Regions from separate parts of the Variovorax sp. P4_B10 genome, predicted to be linked through region 1. Evidence: riboswitches for the same ligand, from Rfam matches in the RefSeq annotation. Region 1 holds a riboswitch; the other holds the start of a gene.

Region 1 (5,362 bases):
GAGCTCAGGGGGAAAAGCATCCTTTCTTCTGATGCTCGACACCGCAGAACTCCATGCCGTTGAGCGGGTGCGAATCACCGTGATAGGCGCACTCTATCAACCGAAGGGAAGCCCTTCGGTTGAACTGGAGGTTCGAATCAATGGCGAAACCTGCCAACCCATCAAGATAGACGAATCGTTGATGTTCTTCCGCGATTTCGAGGCGTGCCAATTGCACGCCAAGTCGTTCTTGATGGCTGAGTTTTTGGTGAAGGGTGCGCATCGACCTTGCGATCTATCTCCAAGCACGGACGCTCGATGCTTGGGCTTCGGGCTTCACTTGCTAAGAGCTGACGCGCTGAATAGCGGCGAGGACGAAGCTGCGAGCGTCGACAGCCGTGAGCCTGTCGACGACCTTCAAATGGCGATTGCGGCGCATTGAATTCCGCCTCCCCTTGCTCGAGCGGTGTGCAAGCCTGAACCAGTCAATGTCTCACGATGCACTCGTCGGGTAGGTGCGAGTGGCCCCTGCGAGACTCGCTGACGCAATCCCCGTGAACGCGAAATCCACCTCGGGCGCGAGCCCGCTCACGATCCGCGCGATCGACTTGCCCGAGCCGCAGGCGTGCGTCCAGCCGAGCGTGCCGTGGCCGGTGTTGAGGTACAGGTTCGGCAGCTTCGTCTTGCCGATCATCGGCACATTGCTCGGCGTCGCGGGACGCAGGCCGGTCCAGAACTGGGCCTGCGTGGTGTCGCCGGCGCCGGGGAACAGTTCTTCCACGCGTCGCACGATGGCTTCGCAGCGCACGCGGTTCAGGTCGCGGTCGTAGCCGTTGAGCTCGGCCGTGCCGGCGATGCGAAGGCGGTCGCCCGACTCGGAGGTGTAGCGCGAGAACACGAGCTTGAACTCGTCGTCGGTCAGCGAGACCTGGTGCGCCTTCGATGCGTCCTTGACGGGCAGCGTCACCGAGTAGCCCTTGGCCGGGTAGATCGGCAGGCGGATGCCCAGCGGCGCCGCGTAGAGCGGGCTGAGCGAGCCCATCGCGAGCACGAAGGCGTCGCCGCGGATGCGCTGGAAGCGGCCTTCGCTGTCGGTGGCCTCGACGTGGTCGATGCTGCCGCCGGCTTCGCGCAGGGCAGTCACCGTGTGGCTCATGAGGAACTTCACGCCGGCCGCGGCGGCGAGGCCCACGAGTTCGCGCGCAAAGCGGTTGGCGTCCCCGGATTCGTCTTCGGCCGTGTAGGTGGCGCCGGCCAGTTGCGGGCGGATGTGGGCGAGGGCGGGCTCGATCTTCACGGCCTCGTCGGCTGAGATCACCAGCCGCTCGCAGCCCAGCGCGCGCATCTGCTCGGCGGGCTTGAGTGCGCCGTCGAACTCTTTCTGCGTCGTATAGAAATGCAGGATGCCCTGGGTGCGCTGGTCGTAGCTCAGACCGGTATCTCGGCGCAACTGCTGCAACATTTCGCGGCTGTAGGTGCCCAGGCGGACGATCTGCTCGATGTTGTGTTTCGTGCGCGCCGGCGTGCATTCGCGCAAGAACTGCAGGCCCCAGAGCCACTGGCGCATGTCGGCGCGGATGCGAAAGAGCAGCGGCGCATCTTCCTTGCCCAGCCATTGCAGCACCTTGAGCGGCGCGCTCGGGTTGGCCCAGGGTTCGGCGTGGCTGACCGAGATCTGCCCGCCGTTCGCAAAGCTGGTTTCGGCGGCCGGGGTGGCCTGCCGGTCGATCACGGTCACGTCGTGGCCGAGTTGCTGGAGGTAGTAAGCCGAGGTCACGCCGAGCAGGCCGGCGCCAAGAACGATCACGCGCATTTCAAGTACCTTTGAGGTTGCAGCGCTTGAACGGCGGGCGTGGTTTGCTATTGAATCAATAGCAAGCAACCGGACGACCACGGTCCAAGTTGCCGCTCCCCCTGTCCTCGGTACCTGAGAGATTCACCCGATTGCGCCTTGCAACGGGTTTGCTCCTTCGGTGCATCACGGCCACGCAAGGTGGGTGATGGCTCTCCAGACGGCGTTTGATTTGATGCAGTACTGACCCCCTGTTCGGGCCGACCTGAGCGTTTATGGGAGTTTGCGCCTTCGGTAGGGCCACCGGGGTGGCCCGCTCTCCTGCAGTGGGGCGATTGTAGGTGGAGGCCGCAGATGCGCCAACCCCGGACTTCGGCCCTGCGGGCCAATGGGATAATCGCCCGTTCACTCGCCGAAGGGCGATCGTTCTGACAACAACAGGGGACCCCATGATCCTGGTAACCGGCGGCGCGGGCTTCATAGGCGCCAACTTCGTACTCGACTGGATCGCGCAGAGCGACGAGCCGGTCGTGAACCTCGACAAGCTCACGTATGCGGGCAACTTGGAGACGCTCGCGTCGCTCCAGGGCAACCCGAAGCACATCTTCGTGCAGGGCGACATCGGCGACAGCGCGCTGCTCGACCGCCTGCTGGCCGAGCACAAGCCGCGCGCCGTCGTGAACTTCGCCGCGGAATCGCACGTCGATCGCTCGATCCACGGCCCCGAAGACTTCGTGCAGACCAATGTGCTCGGCACCTTCCGCCTGCTCGAATCCGTGCGCGGCCACTGGAGCGCACTGCCGGCCGATGCCAAGGCGGCGTTCCGCTTCCTGCACGTCTCCACCGACGAGGTCTACGGTTCGCTCTCCAAGACCGACCCGGCCTTCACCGAAGAGCACAAGTACGAACCCAACAGTCCGTACTCGGCCAGCAAGGCCGCCAGCGACCACCTCGTGCGCGCCTGGCACCACACCTACGGCCTGCCGGTGGTCACCACCAACTGCTCGAACAACTACGGGCCCTTCCACTTCCCCGAGAAGCTGATCCCGCTGATGATCGTCAACGCACTGGCCGGCAAGCCCCTGCCCGTGTACGGCGACGGCATGCAGGTGCGCGACTGGCTCTATGTGAAGGACCACTGCAGCGCCATCCGCCGGGTTCTCGAAACCGGCCAGCTCGGCGAGACCTACAACGTCGGCGGCTGGAACGAGAAGCCCAACATCGAGATCGTCAACACCGTGTGTGCGCTGCTCGACGAACTGCGCCCCAGGTCGGACGGTCAACCGTACAAAGAGCAGATCACCTACGTCACCGACCGCCCGGGCCACGACCGCCGCTACGCCATCGACGCGCGCAAGCTCGAACGCGAGCTCGGCTGGAAGCCCGTCGAGACCTTCGACAGCGGCATCCGCAAGACCGTCGAGTGGTACCTCGCGAACAGCGAATGGGTGCGCAACGTGCAAAGCGGCGCCTACCGCGAGTGGGTCCAGAAGCAGTACGACGCGGCACCAGCGAAGGCCACGGCATGAAGCTGCTGCTGCTGGGCAAGGGCGGACAGGTCGGCTGGGAACTGCAGCGCAGCCTCGCGCCCCTGGGCGAGCTGGTCGCGCTCGACTTCGACAGCACCGATTTCAATGCCGACTTCAGCCGCCCCGAGCAGCTGGCCGAGACGGTGCTGAAGGTGCGGCCCGACGTGATCGTCAATGCCGCCGCTCACACCGCGGTCGACAAGGCCGAGAGCGAGCCCGAGTTCGCCCGCAAGCTCAACGCCACCTCGCCCGGCGTGGTGGCCGAGGCGGCGCAGCAGATCGGCGCGCTGATGGTTCACTACTCGACCGACTACGTCTTCGATGGCAGCGGCAGCAAGCCCTGGAAAGAAGACGATGCAACGGGGCCACTCAGCGTCTACGGCCGCACCAAGCTCGAAGGCGAGCAGCTGGTAGCCCAGCATTGCGTCAAGCACCTGATCTTCCGCACCAGCTGGGTCTATGCCGCACGCGGCGGCAACTTCGCGAAGACCATGTTGCGCATTGCCAAGGAGCGCGATCGGCTGACCGTCATCAATGACCAGTTCGGTGCGCCCACCGGCGCCGAGCTGCTGGCCGATGTCACGGCGCACGCCATTCGCGCCACCCTGCAAGATCCGGCCAAGGCGGGCCTGTATCACGCGGTGGCGGGCGGCGAGACCACCTGGCACGGCTACGCGCGCTTCGTGATCGAGCTGGCCAAGGCCGCGGGCGTCGAACTCAAGGCCGGGCCGGAAAAAGTCGATCCCGTGCCCACCAGTGCGTTCCCGACGCCGGCCACGCGGCCGCACAACTCGCGTCTCGACACCACCAAGCTGCAAACGACCTTCGGGCTGCGCCTGCCGCACTGGCAAGAAGGCGTTGCGCGCATGCTGCGCGAAACGCTCTGAACGATCTACACGAGAACAAGCAATGACGACACAACGCAAAGGCATCATCCTGGCCGGTGGCTCGGGCACACGCCTGCACCCTGCAACGCTGGCGCTCAGCAAGCAACTGCTGCCGGTGTACGACAAGCCGATGATCTATTACCCGCTCAGCACGCTGATGCTCGGCGGCATGCGCGACATCCTGATCATCAGCACGCCGCAGGACACTCCGCGTTTTCAGCAACTGCTGGGCGACGGCAGCCAGTGGGGCATCAACCTGCAGTACGCGGTGCAGCCCAGCCCCGACGGCCTGGCGCAGGCCTTCATCATCGGCGACAAATTCGTAGGAAATTCGCCGAGCGCGCTGGTGCTGGGTGACAACATCTTCTACGGCCATGACTTCGCGCATCTGCTCGCCGATGCCGATTCGAAATCGGCGGGCGCCACGGTGTTCGCCTATCACGTGCACGACCCCGAGCGCTATGGCGTGGTGGCCTTCGATGCAAAGGGCAAGGCCAGCAGCATCGAGGAGAAGCCGGCCAAGCCCAAAAGCAGCTATGCCGTGACCGGCCTCTATTTCTACGACAACCAGGTGGTCGACATCGCCAAGGCCGTGAAGCCCAGCGCGCGTGGCGAGTTGGAGATCACGGCGGTCAACCAGGCTTATCTGGGTCTCAATCAGCTGAACGTGCAGATCATGCAGCGCGGCTATGCGTGGCTGGACACCGGCACGCACGAGAGCCTGATGGAAGCGGGGCAGTTCATCGCGACACTGGAGCACCGGCAAGGGTTGAAGATTGCCTGTCCGGAAGAGATTGCCTGGCGGCATGGTTTCATTGACCGGGAGCAACTGGCAAGGCTTGCCGCGCCGCTGGAGAAGAGCGGCTATGGCAAATACCTGAATCATTTGCTGGCCGAGGAGGTGCGTTCGTGAAGGCAACACCCACCGCGATTCCCGAGGTGCTGGTCATCGAGCCGAAGGTCTTCGGCGATGCACGGGGGTTTTTCTACGAGAGCTTCAACAGCAAGGCGTTCGATGAGGCTGTCGGGCGGCATGTCGAGTTCGTCCAGGACAACCACTCGCGCTCGGCCAAGGGCGTGCTGCGTGGTCTGCACTACCAGATTCAGCAGCCCCAAGGGAAGTTAGTGCGTGTTGTTCAGGGCGCGGTATTCGACGTGGCTGTGGACATCCGCAA
Region 2 (5,362 bases), on a different contig from region 1:
ATTCCGCCCTCGATCATCATGATCATCTATGCGCTGCAGGACGAGAGCGTCTCGGTCGGCACGCTGTTCGCGGCCGGCATCCTGCCGGGCATCCTGATCGCGGTGGCGATGTGCGTCGTGAACTTCCACGTCTCGAAGAAGCGCAACTACAAGGGCGACGGCCAGACGCCGCCGCTGCGCGAGATCCTCGTCACCACCTGGAAGGCGATTCCCGCGATCCTGCTGCCGGTGGTGATCCTGGGCGGCATGCGCGCCGGCTGGTTCACGCCGACCGAGGCCTCGGTGGTGGCGGTGTTCTATGCGCTGGTGTGCGGCAAGTTCGTCTACCGCACGCTCGAGTGGAAGATGCTGCCCGACATCCTCTCGCGCTCGGCACTGCTCTCGGCCTCGGTGCTGATCATCATCGGGCTGTCGGCCTCGTTCGCGTGGGTGCTGACCATCGAAGGCATTCCGCAGCAGATGGCGGAATGGCTGATCAGCATGAATCTCTCGCCGTGGATGTTCCTGATCATCGTCAACGTGTTCCTGCTGCTGTTCGGCATCTTCATCGAACCGCTGCCGGGCGTGATGGTGCTGGCACCGATCCTCGCGCCGGTGGCGATCAAGCTGGGCGTCGACCCGGTGCACTTCGCGATGATCGTGATCTTCAACCTCACGCTCGGCATGATCACGCCGCCGGTGGGCGGGTTGCTGTTCGTGACCTGCAATGTGTCGAAGGTGCCGATGTCGGCGCTGGTGAAGGAATTGGTGCCCTTCCTGTGGGCGCATGGTGCGGTGCTGATGATCCTGACCTTCGTGCCGGCGCTCAGCACCTGGCTGCCGCGCGCGCTCGGGTTCAAGTAGCCCTGCGCGGCCGACTTCACGGCGGCCCACGGCCGCGGCGGTGATTTTTCCCTCCAGGGAAAATGGTTCATGAAGATGTCACCGCTTGCAACGATGCTGCAGCCCTCGATCTCCGAAAGCTGTGGCCGCCATGTTTCCTACCAAGACCGACAAGGCTCGCGACGAACTCCAGGGCGGCCAGCGCACGCTCACCCAGCGGGAGCGCGCGCTGCTGCTGATGGCCGACGGCCGGCGTACGCTGACCGACTTCAGCCCGATGTTCGCGAACCGCACCGAAGCCGAGCAGGCGATCCAGGCGCTGGTGCTCAAGGGCTACCTGCAGGACCCCCAGGCGATCGCCGCCGCCACGGCGCAGGCGGCGGCACAGGCTGCCGCCGCTGCCGCACCGCCCGCCCCGGTGCCGGCGGTCGACCCGATCCGGCTCGCCACCTCGGCCGACAACTTCGACGGCAAGCGCTCCCTGGCCACCACGCGGATGTTCCTGTTCGACATCTGCGAGCGCATGTTCGTGCGGCGCGACCCCAAGTTCGCCCTGCAGATGCGCGACGCCCTGCGCGAAGCCCGCGACCGGGAGGCGATGCTGACCATCGCCGCGCTGATGCTCTCCGAAATCGAGAAAACCGCCGGCGCCGAGCGGGCCGAGTCGCTGCGCGAGCGCATCGAGCGGCTGCTGCCACCGGCTGAAATCGTGCACTGACGCCGCGGGCTCCGGGGCCCGCGATCCACTACACTTGGCGGGGTCAGGAGAGAGCACCGCCACGCGGGGCCGCCGAAGGCGCAGGGGATTCCCGAACGCTCAGGCAAAAGGACTGACAAGGCGTTGGTGCAAACCAGCGTTTCCTTGCTGGAGAGAGGCCGTTGCGCATGCACCGGCCCACCGAAGGAGCAAACCCCGATCGTGGGGCGAATCTCTCAGGTAAAGCGGACAGCAGGGGTGGCCCGTGGCGTTGCAGCCATGGATTTCGACTGCCCCTTTGGAGTGCCCCGTGGCTGCTTCTTCCGCTTCATCCGACACCCAGCTTCTCAAGACGCCGCTGTACGACCTGCACGTGGAGCTCGGCGCCCGCATGGTGCCCTTCGCCGGCTATTCCATGCCCGTTCAGTACCCCGCCGGCCTGATGGCCGAGCACAAGCACGCGCGCGATGCGGCCGGCCTGTTCGACATCTCCCACATGGGCCAGCTGCGCCTGGTCGGGCCCGATGCGGCGGCCGCCTTCGAAACCCTGATGCCGGTCGACGTGATCGACCTGCCGGCCGGCAAGCAGCGCTACGGGCTGCTGCTGAACGACGAAGGCGGCATCCTCGACGACCTGATGTTCTTCAACGAAGGCCACGGCTCGATCTTCGTGATCGTGAACGGCGCCTGCAAGGTGGCCGACATCGCCCACATCCAGCAGAAGATCGGCGCGCGCTGCAAGGTGCAGCCCCTGCCCGACCATGCGCTGCTCGCCCTGCAGGGCCCACAGGCGGCCGCCACCCTGGCGCGCCTGTCGCCCGGCATCGAGCGCTTCGTGTTCATGACCGGCGGCGCGGTGCAGATCGGCGGCATTCCCGCTTTCGTCACCCGCAGCGGCTACACCGGCGAAGACGGCTTCGAGATCTCGGTGGCCGGCAAGGACGCCGACGCCCTCGCCCGCCTGCTGCTGGCGCAGCCCGAGGTCAAGCCCGTCGGCCTCGGCGCGCGCAACTCGCTGCGCCTGGAAGCCGGGCTCTGCCTGTACGGCAACGACATCGACACCACGACCACGCCGGTCGAGGCCTCGCTCAACTGGGCGATCCAGAAGGTGCGCCGCACGGGCGGCGCGCGCGAAGGCGGCTTCCCCGGTGCAGCCAGGATCCTGGCCCAGCTCGACGCCGCCGCGGCAGGCGCCGCCGGCCACACCGACCACCACACGCTGAAGCGCAAGCGCGTCGGCCTCGTGGCGCTCGAACGCATCCCGGTGCGCGACGGCACGGTGCTGCAATCCTTCGAAGGCCACGACATCGGCTTCGTCACGAGCGGCCTGCTCGGCCCGACGGCCGACCGGCCCATTGCCATCGCCTACGTCGCCACCGCTTTCTCCGAGCCCGGCACGCGCGTGCAGGCCATCGTGCGCGGCAAGCCCGTGCCGATGGAAGTCTCGACCATGCCCTTCGTGCCCACCCGCTACTACCGCGGCTAGGCTCTGCACCCCGATCATCATTTTTTCCACGAGGAGTTTTTTTCATGAGCATCAAGTACACCAAGGACCATGAATGGGTGTCCGCCGAAGGCGGCGCAGCCACCGTCGGCATCACCGTGCACGCGCAGGACGCGCTGGGCGACGTGGTGTTCGTCGACCTGCCCGAAGTCGGCAAGAGCTTTGCGCAAGGCGATGTCGCCGGCGTCGTCGAATCGGTCAAGGCCGCAGCCGACGTGTTCATGCCCGTGTCGGGCGAGATCACCGAAGTCAACGAAGCCCTGCGCGCCGACCCGTCGCTCGCCAACAGCGACCCGCTGGCCAGCGGCTGGTTCTTCAAGGTCAAGCTGAGCGACCCGGCGCAACTCGACGCGCTGCTCGATTCCGCCACCTACGACAAGTTCGCCGCCGAATCCTGATCGCCTGACTCCTCTCCCGAGCATCCCCTTCCTCCCCGAGCCTTCACCGCCATGCCGATTCCCGCCCTTCCCTCTTTGCAAGAACTAGAGAACGCCGAAGAATTCCTCGCCCGCCACATCGGCATCGATGCAGCGGACGAGGCGCGCATGCTGCCGGTGATCGGCTCGGAAACGCGGGCGGAGCTCATCGACGGCATCGTGCCCGCGGCCATCCGCCGCGCCAAGCCGATGCGGCTGCCGGCGCCCGTCACCGAGGCCGATGCGCTGGCCGAGCTGAAGGCCATGGCGTCGAAGAACAAGGTATTCAAGAACTTTATCGGCCAGGGCTACTACGGCACGCACACGCCGGGCGTCATCTTGCGCAACGTGCTCGAGAACCCCGCCTGGTACACCGCCTACACGCCCTACCAGGCCGAGATTTCGCAGGGCCGCATGGAAGCCCTGCTCAACTTCCAGACGATGGTGTGCGACCTCACGGGCATGGCCATCGCCAACGCCTCGATGCTCGATGAAGCCACGGCCGCGGCCGAGGCGATGACGCTCGCCAAGCGCAGCGTGAAGAGCAGGAGCAACGTATTCCTGGTGTCGGGCGACTGCCATCCGCAGACCATCGAGGTCATCAGGACGCGCGCCGCGCCGCTGGGCATCGAGGTCAAGGTGAGCACCGTATCCGAAACACTGCCGCTGCTGATGGCGAGCGGCGGGTTCTTCGGCGTGCTCGCGCAGTACCCCGCCACCACCGGCCATGTGCACGACCTGCGCCCGCTCGCGGGCCACGCGCACCAGTGCGACGCCGCCTTCTGCGTGGCGGCCGACCTGCTGGCGCTGACGCTGCTCGCGCCGCCCGGCGAGTGGGATGCCGACATCGTCTGCGGCACCACGCAACGCTTCGGCATGCCGCTGTGCAACGGCGGCCCGCACGCGGCCTACCTCGCCTGCCGCGACGAATTCAAGCGCTCGCTGCCGGGCCGCCTGGTCGGCGTGAGCGTCGACACGCACGGCCAGCCCGCCTACCGCCTCGCGCTGCAAACGCGCGAGCAGCACATCCGCCGCGAGAAGGCCACGTCCAACATCTGCACCGCGCAGGTGCTGCCGGCCGTCGTGGCCAGCATGTACGCCGTGTACCACGGGCCCGACGGCCTCACACGCATTGCACAGCGCGTGGCGGCGCTCACGGCCATCCTCGCGCAGGGCCTCACGCAGATGGGCCGCGAACCGGTCAATGCATTCGCCTTCGATTCGCTGACGATCCGCACCGGCGACGACACGCCGAAGATCATCGAGCGCGCCTACGCCGCCGGCGTCAACCTGCGCCAGCGGCTGCAGCAGCACCTGGGCATTTCGCTCGACGAGACCAGCACCCGCGCCGACGTCGAAACGCTGTGGGCCCTGTTCGTTCCCGCCGGCACGCCGATGCCGCGCTTCAACGACCTTGTCAACACCGCGCCGCGCCTGCCCGAAGACCTGCGCCGCACCAGCGCCTTCCTCACGCACCCGGTGTTCAACACCCACAAGAGCGAGACCGCGATGCTGCGCTACATCCGCAGCCTGTCGGACAAGGACCTCGCGCTCGACCGCAGCATGATCCCGCTCGGCAGCTGCACCATGAAGCTCAACGCGACCAGCGAGATGATCCCGATCACCTGGCCCGAGTTCGCCGACATCCACCCCTTCGCACCGGCCGACCAGCAGCTGGGCTATGCGCAGCTCGACGCGCAGCTGCGCGCCTGGCTGTGCGAGGCAACAGGCTATGCAGGCATCAGCCTGCAGCCCAACGCAGGCTCGCAGGGCGAGTACGCGGGCCTGCTGGCCATCAAGTCCTTTCACGAAGCCAAGGGCCAGGGCCACCGCAACATCTGCCTGATTCCCTCGTCGGCGCACGGCACCAACCCCGCAAGTGCGCAAATGGTGGGCCTGCAGGTGGTAGTGACAGCCTGCGAC

Evidence for each region. A riboswitch is a leader RNA that binds a small molecule or an ion and turns the genes downstream of it on or off. The one in region 1 is predicted to bind glycine.
Region 2: another riboswitch for glycine. It lies ahead of gcvT (glycine cleavage system aminomethyltransferase GcvT); the one in region 1 lies ahead of AC1DXX_RS17655 (D-amino acid dehydrogenase).

The regions. Positions count from the first base shown of each region.
Region 1 is NZ_JBFUHN010000035.1:45,153-50,514, reverse strand. Features, by position in the region: gene AC1DXX_RS17660 (hypothetical protein) at 1-421, shown strand, start outside; gene AC1DXX_RS17655 (D-amino acid dehydrogenase) at 473-1,792, opposite strand; glycine riboswitch at 1,884-2,001, opposite strand; glycine riboswitch at 2,013-2,105, opposite strand; gene rfbB (dTDP-glucose 4,6-dehydratase) at 2,221-3,300, shown strand; gene rfbD (dTDP-4-dehydrorhamnose reductase) at 3,297-4,187, shown strand; gene rfbA (glucose-1-phosphate thymidylyltransferase RfbA) at 4,210-5,100, shown strand; gene rfbC (dTDP-4-dehydrorhamnose 3,5-epimerase) at 5,097-5,362, shown strand, end outside.
Region 2 is NZ_JBFUHN010000071.1:4,207-9,568, forward strand. Features, by position in the region: gene AC1DXX_RS26030 (TRAP transporter large permease) at 1-843, shown strand, start outside; gene AC1DXX_RS26035 (hypothetical protein) at 974-1,540, shown strand; glycine riboswitch at 1,575-1,665, shown strand; glycine riboswitch at 1,678-1,782, shown strand; gene gcvT (glycine cleavage system aminomethyltransferase GcvT) at 1,830-3,005, shown strand; gene gcvH (glycine cleavage system protein GcvH) at 3,050-3,421, shown strand; gene gcvP (aminomethyl-transferring glycine dehydrogenase) at 3,473-5,362, shown strand, end outside.